DNA from 2 places in the Rhizomicrobium palustre genome. Region 1 is predicted to be linked to the other one. Evidence: riboswitches for the same ligand, from Rfam matches in the RefSeq annotation. Region 1 holds a riboswitch; the other holds the start of a gene.
The links. A riboswitch is a leader RNA that binds a small molecule or an ion and turns the genes downstream of it on or off. The one in region 1 is predicted to bind glycine.

Region 2: another riboswitch for glycine. It lies ahead of gcvT (glycine cleavage system aminomethyltransferase GcvT); the one in region 1 lies ahead of FHS83_RS02130 (L-serine ammonia-lyase).

The regions. Positions count from the first base shown of each region.
Region 1 is NZ_JAASRM010000001.1:488,683-493,496, forward strand. It holds gene FHS83_RS02125 (S41 family peptidase) at 1-1,738, opposite strand, end outside; gene FHS83_RS02130 (L-serine ammonia-lyase) at 1,808-3,190, opposite strand; glycine riboswitch at 3,222-3,295, opposite strand; glycine riboswitch at 3,296-3,384, opposite strand; gene FHS83_RS02135 (amidase) at 3,478-4,814, shown strand, end outside.
Region 2 is NZ_JAASRM010000001.1:3,039,464-3,044,277, reverse strand. It holds gene gcvPA (aminomethyl-transferring glycine dehydrogenase subunit GcvPA) at 1-576, opposite strand, end outside; gene gcvH (glycine cleavage system protein GcvH) at 580-954, opposite strand; gene gcvT (glycine cleavage system aminomethyltransferase GcvT) at 958-2,076, opposite strand; glycine riboswitch at 2,126-2,238, opposite strand; gene argS (arginine--tRNA ligase) at 2,775-4,538, opposite strand; gene FHS83_RS13465 (hypothetical protein) at 4,535-4,814, opposite strand, start outside.

The sequences.
Region 1 (4,814 bases):
TGTCTGGCTCCAACGGGGCGCGGATCAGACGCTGGGCGAGCCCCTTGAACTCGATCGGCGCGGCTTTGGCTTGCTTATCCTTTTGTGCCTCTTCGTTGCCGCTGGGCGCGGAAAAGAGCGGCGGCGCGTTCTCCTGCAGGGCCAAGGCAAACACACGCGTCTGCTTGTTGGCCGCGAAATTCCATTCCGTCTCGGCGATCTGCAGATTGACGTCGCGCACCGAGAGGAACCAGAGATAATTGCCATCCGGCGACCAGGCGGGCTGGAAAGAGCTATATTGCGGATCGGTGACGAGCTCGGTCTTGTTGCTGGACGAATCCCAAATCTGGATCGCCATCATGTCGCTGGGCTGAATCTGCGCATAAGCGAGATAGCGGCTATCCGGCGACCATTCATATTGGCGCGCATACCAGGCCTTGGTAGTACCGATGACGGTTTTGGCACCGCTGGCGCGATCCACCATCACGAGATTGCCGCGATCATCCATCACCGCGAGTTTGCGCCCATCGGGCGACCATTTTGGCTCGTAATAGCGGGTTTTTCTGCCATGGGTGAGCTGGTGCGCAGGCGCAGTTCCGCTTGCATCCACCGTCCAGATTTCTTCCTCGCCGCTGGCATCCGAGACGAACGCAATCGAGTTGCCATCGGGCGACCAGGCAGCCTCGCGCTCATGCGCGTTGGAGCTGTGGGTCAGGTTCAACACCGCGCCGTCTTCCGCGGTTGTTTTGACAAAGATATCGCCGCGCGCGACGAACAGCACGCGCTGGCCCTTCGGCGACAGCGCCGATTGCTCGATCTGGCGCGAAACATTGACCACATGCGGGCGGACCAGCGTATCTTCGGCAGGCACGTCAATATTCAGCGCAGTTTCCGTGCCGGTGGTCGCGTCATAAAGATGGATGGCCCCTTCGAGCTCGAAGACGATCTTTCCGGCCGCGTCGCCGCTGGCAAATTTCGCATCGGCGTCGGTAAAGTGCGTTACAGCGGTGGCGGCTGAGGTAGCGGGATCGTAGCGATAGAGGTTCGCCCTTCCATCGCGTTCTGACAGGAAGAAGATACCGCGGCTGTTCCAGACACCATCGGTATCGGAGCGCTTGTTGTTCTGAAGCTGGGTCAGCTTCTTGGTGCCGAAATCCAGGATGTACTGATGCTGGACGAGCCCGCCTTCGTAATGCTTCCAGGTACGAAAATCGGTGGAGAGCGTCGAGAACAAGAGGCTCTTTCCATCCGGCGCATAGACACCCTTGCCCGCGCGATACATCGGCAGCGCGATGACTTTGCCATCGCTGAGCGCAACGGTGTAAAGCCGCCCGTCAATCGGCCCGGGCTGATCGCGCAAGGACCGGAAGAGCACCGATTTTCCATCCGGCGTCCAGCCATTGACGCGGTTGTCATAGCCTTGGCGCGGATCGAGCGGCCCCATGGAAGGCTGGAAAGTCAACTGACGCGGCGCGCCGCCTTCTGCCGGAATGACATAGACCTGCTCATCACCGCCATATTGGCCGGTGAAAGCGATCCATTTTCCATCCGGCGAGAATTTCGCGAAAAGCTCGGCGCCAGCGCCTGAGGTGAGACGCACCGCCTTGCCGCCCTTGGTACTCGAGAGCCAAAGATCACCAGCATAAGAAAAGACGACCTTGTCGCCATACACATCCGGGAAATGCAGGTATTTCGGCGCGGCGGCATTGGCGGTGCCAGTGACGGACAAAAGAGCCAAGAGGGAAAGCATTCGGCGCATGGCGTGTCTTTCGATAAATGTCGTTGGCACAATGTTCGGATCGGCAATATTCGCGAAAACGCCTCTAAATCAGCACTCCACGACGTTGACGGCGAGACCGCCAAGGCTGGTCTCTTTATATTTCGAGCGCATGTCGTTACCGGTCTGGCGCATAGTTTCGATCACCGCATCCAGAGAGACGATGTGCTTGCCATCGCCTTGCAATGCCAAATAGGCCGCGTTGATCGCTTTCACCGCCCCCATGGTGTTGCGCTCGATACAAGGAATTTGCACCAGCCCGCCAATCGGATCGCAAGTCAGGCCGAGATTATGTTCCATGCCGATTTCGGCGGCGTTTTCGATCTGCTCATTCGTTCCGCCAAGTGCCGCGGCAAGCCCAGCGGCCGCCATGGAACAGGCCACCCCAACCTCACCCTGACAGCCCATCTCGGCGGCGGAAATGGAGGCGCGCGAGCGATAGAGAAAGCCGATGGCGGACGCAGCCATTAGAAAAGTGCGCGAGCCTTCCGCCGTCGCGGTGCCGATGAAGGTCTCATAATATTTGAGCACGGCGGGCAGAATACCGGCTGCCCCATTGGTTGGCGCAGTGACCACACGCCCGCCCGCCGCGTTCTCTTCGTTCACGCAAAGCGCATAGAGGCTGACCCATTCGAATACCTGCGACGGCTCGGTGCGTGGCCCGCGCGCCAGAAGCTTCAAATGCAGCGCCTTGGCGCGGCGGCGCACTTTCAAGCCGCCCGGCAGCTCGCCTTCCGCGCGGCAGCCTGCATCGATAGAGGCCATCATCGCGGCACGCACGGAATCGATGAACTCCACCGTCTCGCTTTTGGCGCGCCAGGTTTCCTCATTCGCCCACACGATGTCGGCGATCGAAAGCAAATGCTCACGCCCGATGGCGAGCAGCTCGGCGCCTGAGGTGAAGGGATATTTCACGGTGGCATTGGACACCACCGGCGCCTGCCCCTTAGCGAGGATCGCTCCCCCGCCGATAGAGAAGTAGGTCTGCGCAACCTCGGAACGATCAGCATAGCGCGCGGTGAAGCGCACCGCATTGGCATGACCCGGTAAAAACTTGCCTTTGTGAAACTTGATATCCTTGGAAGGATCGAAAGCGATCTCGGCCTTACCGCCCAAAAGCAGCGTGTTTACTTCCCTTATATGCGCGATCATCTGCGGCGTGGCGGCGGGATCCACTTTTTCCGGCAGCCAGCCACCGAGCCCCAGCATCACCGCGATATCGGTGCCATGGCCTTTTCCGGTGAGGGCGAGCGAGCCATAAAGCTCACAGAGAATGCCGGTCGGCGTGCCTTTTTCCAGCGCCATCACCGCGAAAGCACAAGCCGCACGCATCGGACCAACGGTATGGGAACTTGATGGCCCTATGCCGATGGTGAACAGATCCACCACACTGAGCGGCGGGCACAGTTTCGGATCGGCCGGTACAACACTCATATGCACGCCCCTTTGCTGATGATCAGCATGTCGTGCCCCTTCTGTCTGTTTGCCTGAGATCGTTATCCCGTCGGCGGACGCTGAGGCGCCACTTTTCAGAAGTCTCTTTGCTGCGTGGTCCTTTTGCCTGAGAGTTTCCGGGGCGGTTGCTCCTTCGGCGCCGGGCTTACACCGGTCTCTCCCACGTCAGCGGTCGCGATATTGCCGTGCTTGTATTTTTTGTCAATCGGTGGTGCAACGCAAGGACGCTCTGTTTTTCATCACGCCTATAAAAGGATCGTGAGTTGATGACGCTTCGCCAGATCGCCAGCGTGGCCGTTTATGTGAGCTTAAGCATCTTTGGCGCGCGGGCCGCAGAAGCAGCAATGAATACCGACGCCCTGGTGACCGAAGGGCGCATCCAAGACATTCAACACGCCATCGCCGAAAAGCGCACAACTTGCGTGCGTGTAGTTAAAGCGTACCTGCGCAGAATTGAGGCATATGACAAGCCGCTTAAGCTGAACACCATCGCCCTGATCAATCAGGCTGCTTTGGAGGATGCGCGCAAGCTGGATGAAGAGCCGCAAAGCTTGCGCAATACGAAGCCGCTCTTCTGCGTACCGCTTCTGGTCAAAGACAATATCGATACGGTCGGCTTTCCCACCAGCGCCGGATCAAAAGCGCTGCTCGATAATTTTCCGGCCCAGGATGCAGCGATCATTCAGCGCCTGAAAGCGGCCGGCGCAATCATTCTTGCCAAGACCAATATGGCCGAATGGGCCTTCAGCCCGCGCAATACGGTGAGTTCGTCCTATGGCGTTACCGCCAACGCCTATGACCGCGCGCGTACGCCCGCAGGTTCATCAGGGGGAACGGCCAGCGGTATAGCGGCGAGCTTCGGCTTGGCAGGGCTTGGCACCGACACCGGAAATTCCGTACGCGGACCATCATCCTTTACGAGCCTGGTTGGCATGCGCCCAAGCCTCGGCCTTGTCAGCCGCAGCGGTATCATCCCCTTGGAGCTTGATCGCGATACCGCAGGCCCCATGACCCGCAGCGTGGAAGACAATGCCCGCATTCTGAGCATCATCAGCGGTGAAGATGGCGCGGATTCGATCACCCAAAATCCAGCTGCCCGCGCCAAGGTTGAGTACATAAAATTCCTCAAACGGGACGCCTTGAAGAGCGCGCGGATCGGTGTGTTGCGCGCCCTGGCGCCGGTGGAGGACACCGATCCCAAAGTGCTGGCCACCTTCAACCGCGCCATCGAAGAGCTTAAAGCCGCAGGGGCCACGATTGTCGAAGCGGTGGAAATTCCCAATCTCAAGATTCATCTCAACGACGGGTATTATTGTTCGCGCTTCGCGTTTGACGTGAACACCACACTCGCCAAGGCGCATTCCCCCTCCAAGGTAAAGGACGTGGAAAGCGTGTATCAGGCTGGGCTTTACGCGCCGCAAAACGAATACGACTTCAAACGCTTTCTGAAGAATTCCAAATCCGACCCCGGCACGACCTGCCCCTATATGCTGGATCATCCAGGCCGAGCTGCTTTCCTGAAGGATGTGGAAGCGGCGATGGATGGCGCCGAACTCGACGCGCTGATCTATCCCACCTGGCGTTTCCCACCGCCAGCGCAGGA
Region 2 (4,814 bases), 2.6 Mb from region 1:
TTCTTCGGCACCCGGAATGGCGGGCGCGCGCAGAACGCTGCCATGCAGGTTCGCGACGGTCTCGACCGTCTCGGCATATTGGGGATGCAGGCCACCGGAGAGGATCGCCTTGCCCCGCTTGGTGACGCGCTGGGCCATCAGCACCGCTTCCGCGGTACCGGTGGAGCCGTCATAGAGCGAGGCATTGGCGACATCCATGCCGGTCAGCATGGCGACCTGGGTTTGGAATTCGAACAGCACCTGCAACGTGCCCTGGCTGATTTCCGGCTGGTAGGGCGTGTAGGAGGTGAGGAATTCCGAGCGCTGTATAAGGTGATCCACCGCTGCCGGGACGTGGTGCTTATAGGCACCCGCGCCCAGGAAGGACGGCACCGCACCCGACGCCGTGCTCTTGGCGGCCATGGCGGCAAGCTTGCGCTCGACGGCCAGCTCGCCCTGATGATCCGGAAGATCGAAGGCCGAAACCGGCACCTCGGCGGCCTTGGGGACATCCTTGAAAAGCGCGTCCACACTCACCACCCCGATGGTCTCGAGCATGGCGGCGCGGTCGGCCTTAGTCAGCGGCAGATAACGCATCTATTAGTGGTCCTTCGCGAAATCGAGATACTGCTCGGCGGTCATCAGCCCATCGAGCTCGGCCGGGTTGGAGAGCTTCAGCTTGAAGAACCAGCCCTCGCCTTCCGGATCGGCATTGACGCGCGCCGGATCATCGGCGAGGTCGTTGTTGCCCGCCGTGACGGTGCCGGAGACCGGCGAATAGACTTCGCTCGCCGCCTTGACGCTTTCCACCACCGCGGCCTCGCCACCCTTGGCGACGGTCTTGCCGACAGAGGGGACTTCCACGAACACGACGTCACCGAGCTGCTCGGTGGCGTGGCTGGTGATGCCGACGGTGCCTTCATCACCCTCGACGCGGATCCATTCGTGCTGGTCCGTGTAATAGGTCTTCGACATGGGTCAGGCTCCTCGCTTGTAGCGGTTGGGGACGAAAGGCATGGGGGCCACTTTGGCCGGGACGGGTTTGCCGCGGACGATGAGGTCGATCTCGCTGCCATCGGCAGCAAAGGCAGACTCGACATAGCCCATGGCGACCGGGGCATTCAGGCTGGGGCCGAAGCCGCCCGAGGTGATCTTGCCGATGATACGGCCGGTCTTATCGGCGATCTCGGTGCCCTCGCGCGCCGGGGCGCGGCCTTCGGGGCGGATACCGACGCGCTTGCGGGCGGTGCCGTTAAGAACCCGCTCCATGATCTTGTCGGCAGCCGGGAAGCCCTTTTCGGTCTTGCGGCGCTTGCCGATGGCCCAGACGAGATTGGCTTCGGCGGGATCGGTGGTTTCGTCGATGTCATGGCCATAGAGGCAAAGACCGGCTTCGAGGCGCAGGGAATCGCGGGCGCCGAGGCCGATCGGCATCACATCCGGGTCGGCGAGCAGCGCGCGGGCGAGCTTTTCGGCATCCTGGCCGCCGACGGAGATTTCAAAGCCGTCCTCGCCGGTATAGCCGGTGCGGCTGACGATGGCCTCCACACCTGCCACTACGGCGCGGCGCACGCGCATGAAGGTCAGGCTGTCGATGCCGGGCGAGAGCTTTTCCAGCACCGCACCCGCGGCCGGGCCTTGCAGGGCCAGAAGGGCACGGTCGGGACGCTGTTCCAGCGCCACCTCGCCCGCCAGCTCGCGGGAGATATGGGCGAAGTCGCTGTCCTTCATGGAGGCGTTGACGACGAGATACATCGCGCTCTCGCCTGCCAGCCGCGAGGCCATGAAGTCGTCCTTGATGCCCCCTTCAGCATTGAGGAGCAGGCCATAGCGCTGCTGACCTTCTTTGAGGCCAATGAAATCCGACGGCGCCAGCTTCTCGAGCGCGGCGGCGGGATTGGCGCCATGCAGGAAGGCCTGGCCCATATGCGAGACATCGAACAGCCCGGCTTTCTCGCGGGTGTGCAGATGCTCTTTCAGGATACCAGCCGGATACTGCACCGGCATTTCATAGCCCGCGAAGGGGACGAGTTTGGCGCCAAGCTCCACATGCAATGCATAGAGCGGCGTACGGCGTAAGGCTTCAGCGTCGGTCATAAAGGCCCAATGACGTTTGAGATGAGCGCCTTCCGCGTCCTCGCGGAATCCGCGCCCCTCTGTCATTGGACCTGAGAGATTTCCCCCTGACCGCTTGGCGGATCGGGGTTACCCCTTCGGTGAGACACGCTGAACGCGCATCTGCTTTCCAGAAGTTCATCCCCTTCGCGGTCCTTTTGCCTGAGAGTTTCCGGGGCGGTTGCTCCTTCGGCCTTCGCCTTCGGCTTCGGCCCGACAAGTCGGCCTTCGCAGAACGCGAGGGCTGGAACTGTCTGCCTTGGCAGAAGGAAAACGTCTCCCGCGAGGGATCGTTTGCTCACCACAAAACCGGCGCCTCCCGGCGGGGCCTTGCGTTGGGGGGAAGTATCACGAGGGGGGGATGGAGTGTCAACGAGAAGGCAGTGATTGTTTTTGCGGCAGGAAAGTTATCCCCCACCCTTCGCCAGTTCCCCACTCCCCTTGAGGGAGAGGAAGAAAAATCACGGGGTTAGGGGCGCGCCGCATGACTGGTCGAAAGGAACAAAGAGGCGCGGCGCTAACCCCGATGATTTTTCAGGTGAGGGGTGAGTGCCGCGATAGTGACCCCTCACCCGCAAAATCTAGCACTTAGCCTCGGATCGCATAGGCTCGGCCAATCTTGCACTCGGCTAAGTGCAAGATTTTGTGCCCTCTCCCTCAAGGGGAGAGGGAAACAGGACTTACATCCGCTCCGGAACTTCGATCCCGAGCAAATCCAGGACTTTGGTCAGAGTTTCCAGCGTCAGGCCGCAAAGGCCGAGGCGCGAGAGGCGCTTTTCCTCGTCATGCTCGCTCATGACGTGGTGTTCAGCGTAAAAGCGGCTGAAGGCCTGGGCGAGCGTGAACACATACTCGCAGAGGATGTTCGGGGCGCGCTTTTCCTCGGCGGCTTCCATCGCATCGGGAAGCGCCAGGATCTGCAACATCAGCGCGCGCTCTTCCGGCGAGCGGATCACCGGCGCGGTACCGATCAGCCCCTCTTCCGCCGCGCGGCGCAGGATCGAACGGATGCGCACCGCCGCGTACTGCAAATACGGGCCGGTCTTACCCTCGAATTTGGTGAAACGCTCGAGGTCGAAAATGTAGTCCGTCAGGCGGTAATTGGAGAGATCGGCGAATTTCAGCGCCGCCACGCCCACCTTCTGAGCGATGTCTTCTTTCTCGGCTTCGGGATAATCGGCACCGATGCCCGCTTCCGTAAGACGCTTCCTGGCCTCCTCGGTGGTCATGGCAATGAGATCGAACAGCTTCATCACCCCGCCCGCACGGGTCTTGAAGGGCTTGCCGTCGGCGCCGTTCATGGTGCCGAAACCGGCATGTTCCAGCTCGGCCTTGCCCGCGAGACCGGCCTTCTTGGCGGCGCGGAAAACCTGCTCGAAATGGCCGTGCTGGCGCTGATCGACCACATAGAGAATGAGGTTCGGGTCCAGCTCCTTCACGCGATCGACAATGGTCGCCAGATCGGTGGTGCCGTAGAGTACCGCGCCATCCGACTTCAAAAGGATCAGCGGCGGCATTTCTTTTTTGTCGCCGGGCTCGGCAACCTGCACGACGAGCGCGCCTTGGCTTTCTTCCGCAAGACCGCGCGCCTTCAAATCCTCGACCATCGGCGGGATGATGGGATCGACGCTGGCTTCGCCATTCCAAAGATCGAACTCGACGCCGAGGCTGGCATATTCGCGCTTGAGGCCCTTCTCGGACACCGCGAAGAAATGCTTCCACAGCGCGACATAACCGGGACGCCCGCCCTGCAATTCGGCGGTGGCTTTGCGGGCCAGTTCGAGCCGCGCTTCATCGGCTTTGCAGGCCGCTGACGCTGCCGGATAGAGGACCTCAAGATCATCCATGGTGACGGGCGATTCTTCCGGATAAGGGCCGGTGAAAGCCTCGTCGAAATAGATCGGCGCGATACCGCGCAAGGCCACTTCGGAGATCAGCTGGCCCATTTGCAGGCCCCAATCGCCGAGATGAACGTCGCCGACGACCTTCCAGCCATTGGCGCGGAACAGCCGTTTCAGACTGTCGCCGATGATCGCCGAACGCAGATGACCGACATGCATGGGCTTGGCGACATTCGGGCCGCCGTAATCGATCACCATCGTCTTGCCGATGCCGGTCTCCGGCGCACCCAGACGGGCATCCTTCGACATAGCGGCGGCGCGCGCATCGAGCGCGGTGTCGGTGAGATCGATATTGATGAAGCCGGGGCCTGCAATCTCGAGCTTGGCGAAGATCGAGGTCGCCTTCAGCTTATCAACCACCTTCTGCGCCAGCATGCGCGGATTTCCGCCGCCCTTCTTGGCAGCAGCCAGCGCACCATTGCATTGAAACTGGGAAAGATCGGGACGGTCGGAAGGTTTGACCAGGCCGAATTCCGCGGAAAGACCCTCATCAGCAAACGCGCGGCCCGCGATTGCCGAAAGCTCCCGGGAAAGCGAAGTCATGGCAGATATTGTCCCATCTTTTTGTTGTATTCGATTTGGGCTTGGGTGAGCTGAAAGCCCGTCAGCACGTGATATTCAAAGGAGCGTTTTTGCGGGGCGACCTTGATCACCACGCTGTCCATATATTCTTCGCCCGTGACGACAGCGGCACTCTGCGGGAAATCGAATTCCAGCCAGTGAACCTGCTTGTCGACGATATTGCCGTCCGTCGTCACCGCCACGTAGTACGGCGCCTTGAAATGCGCTGCCTCGCCACCCGGCGCCCGGGTCGCCTTA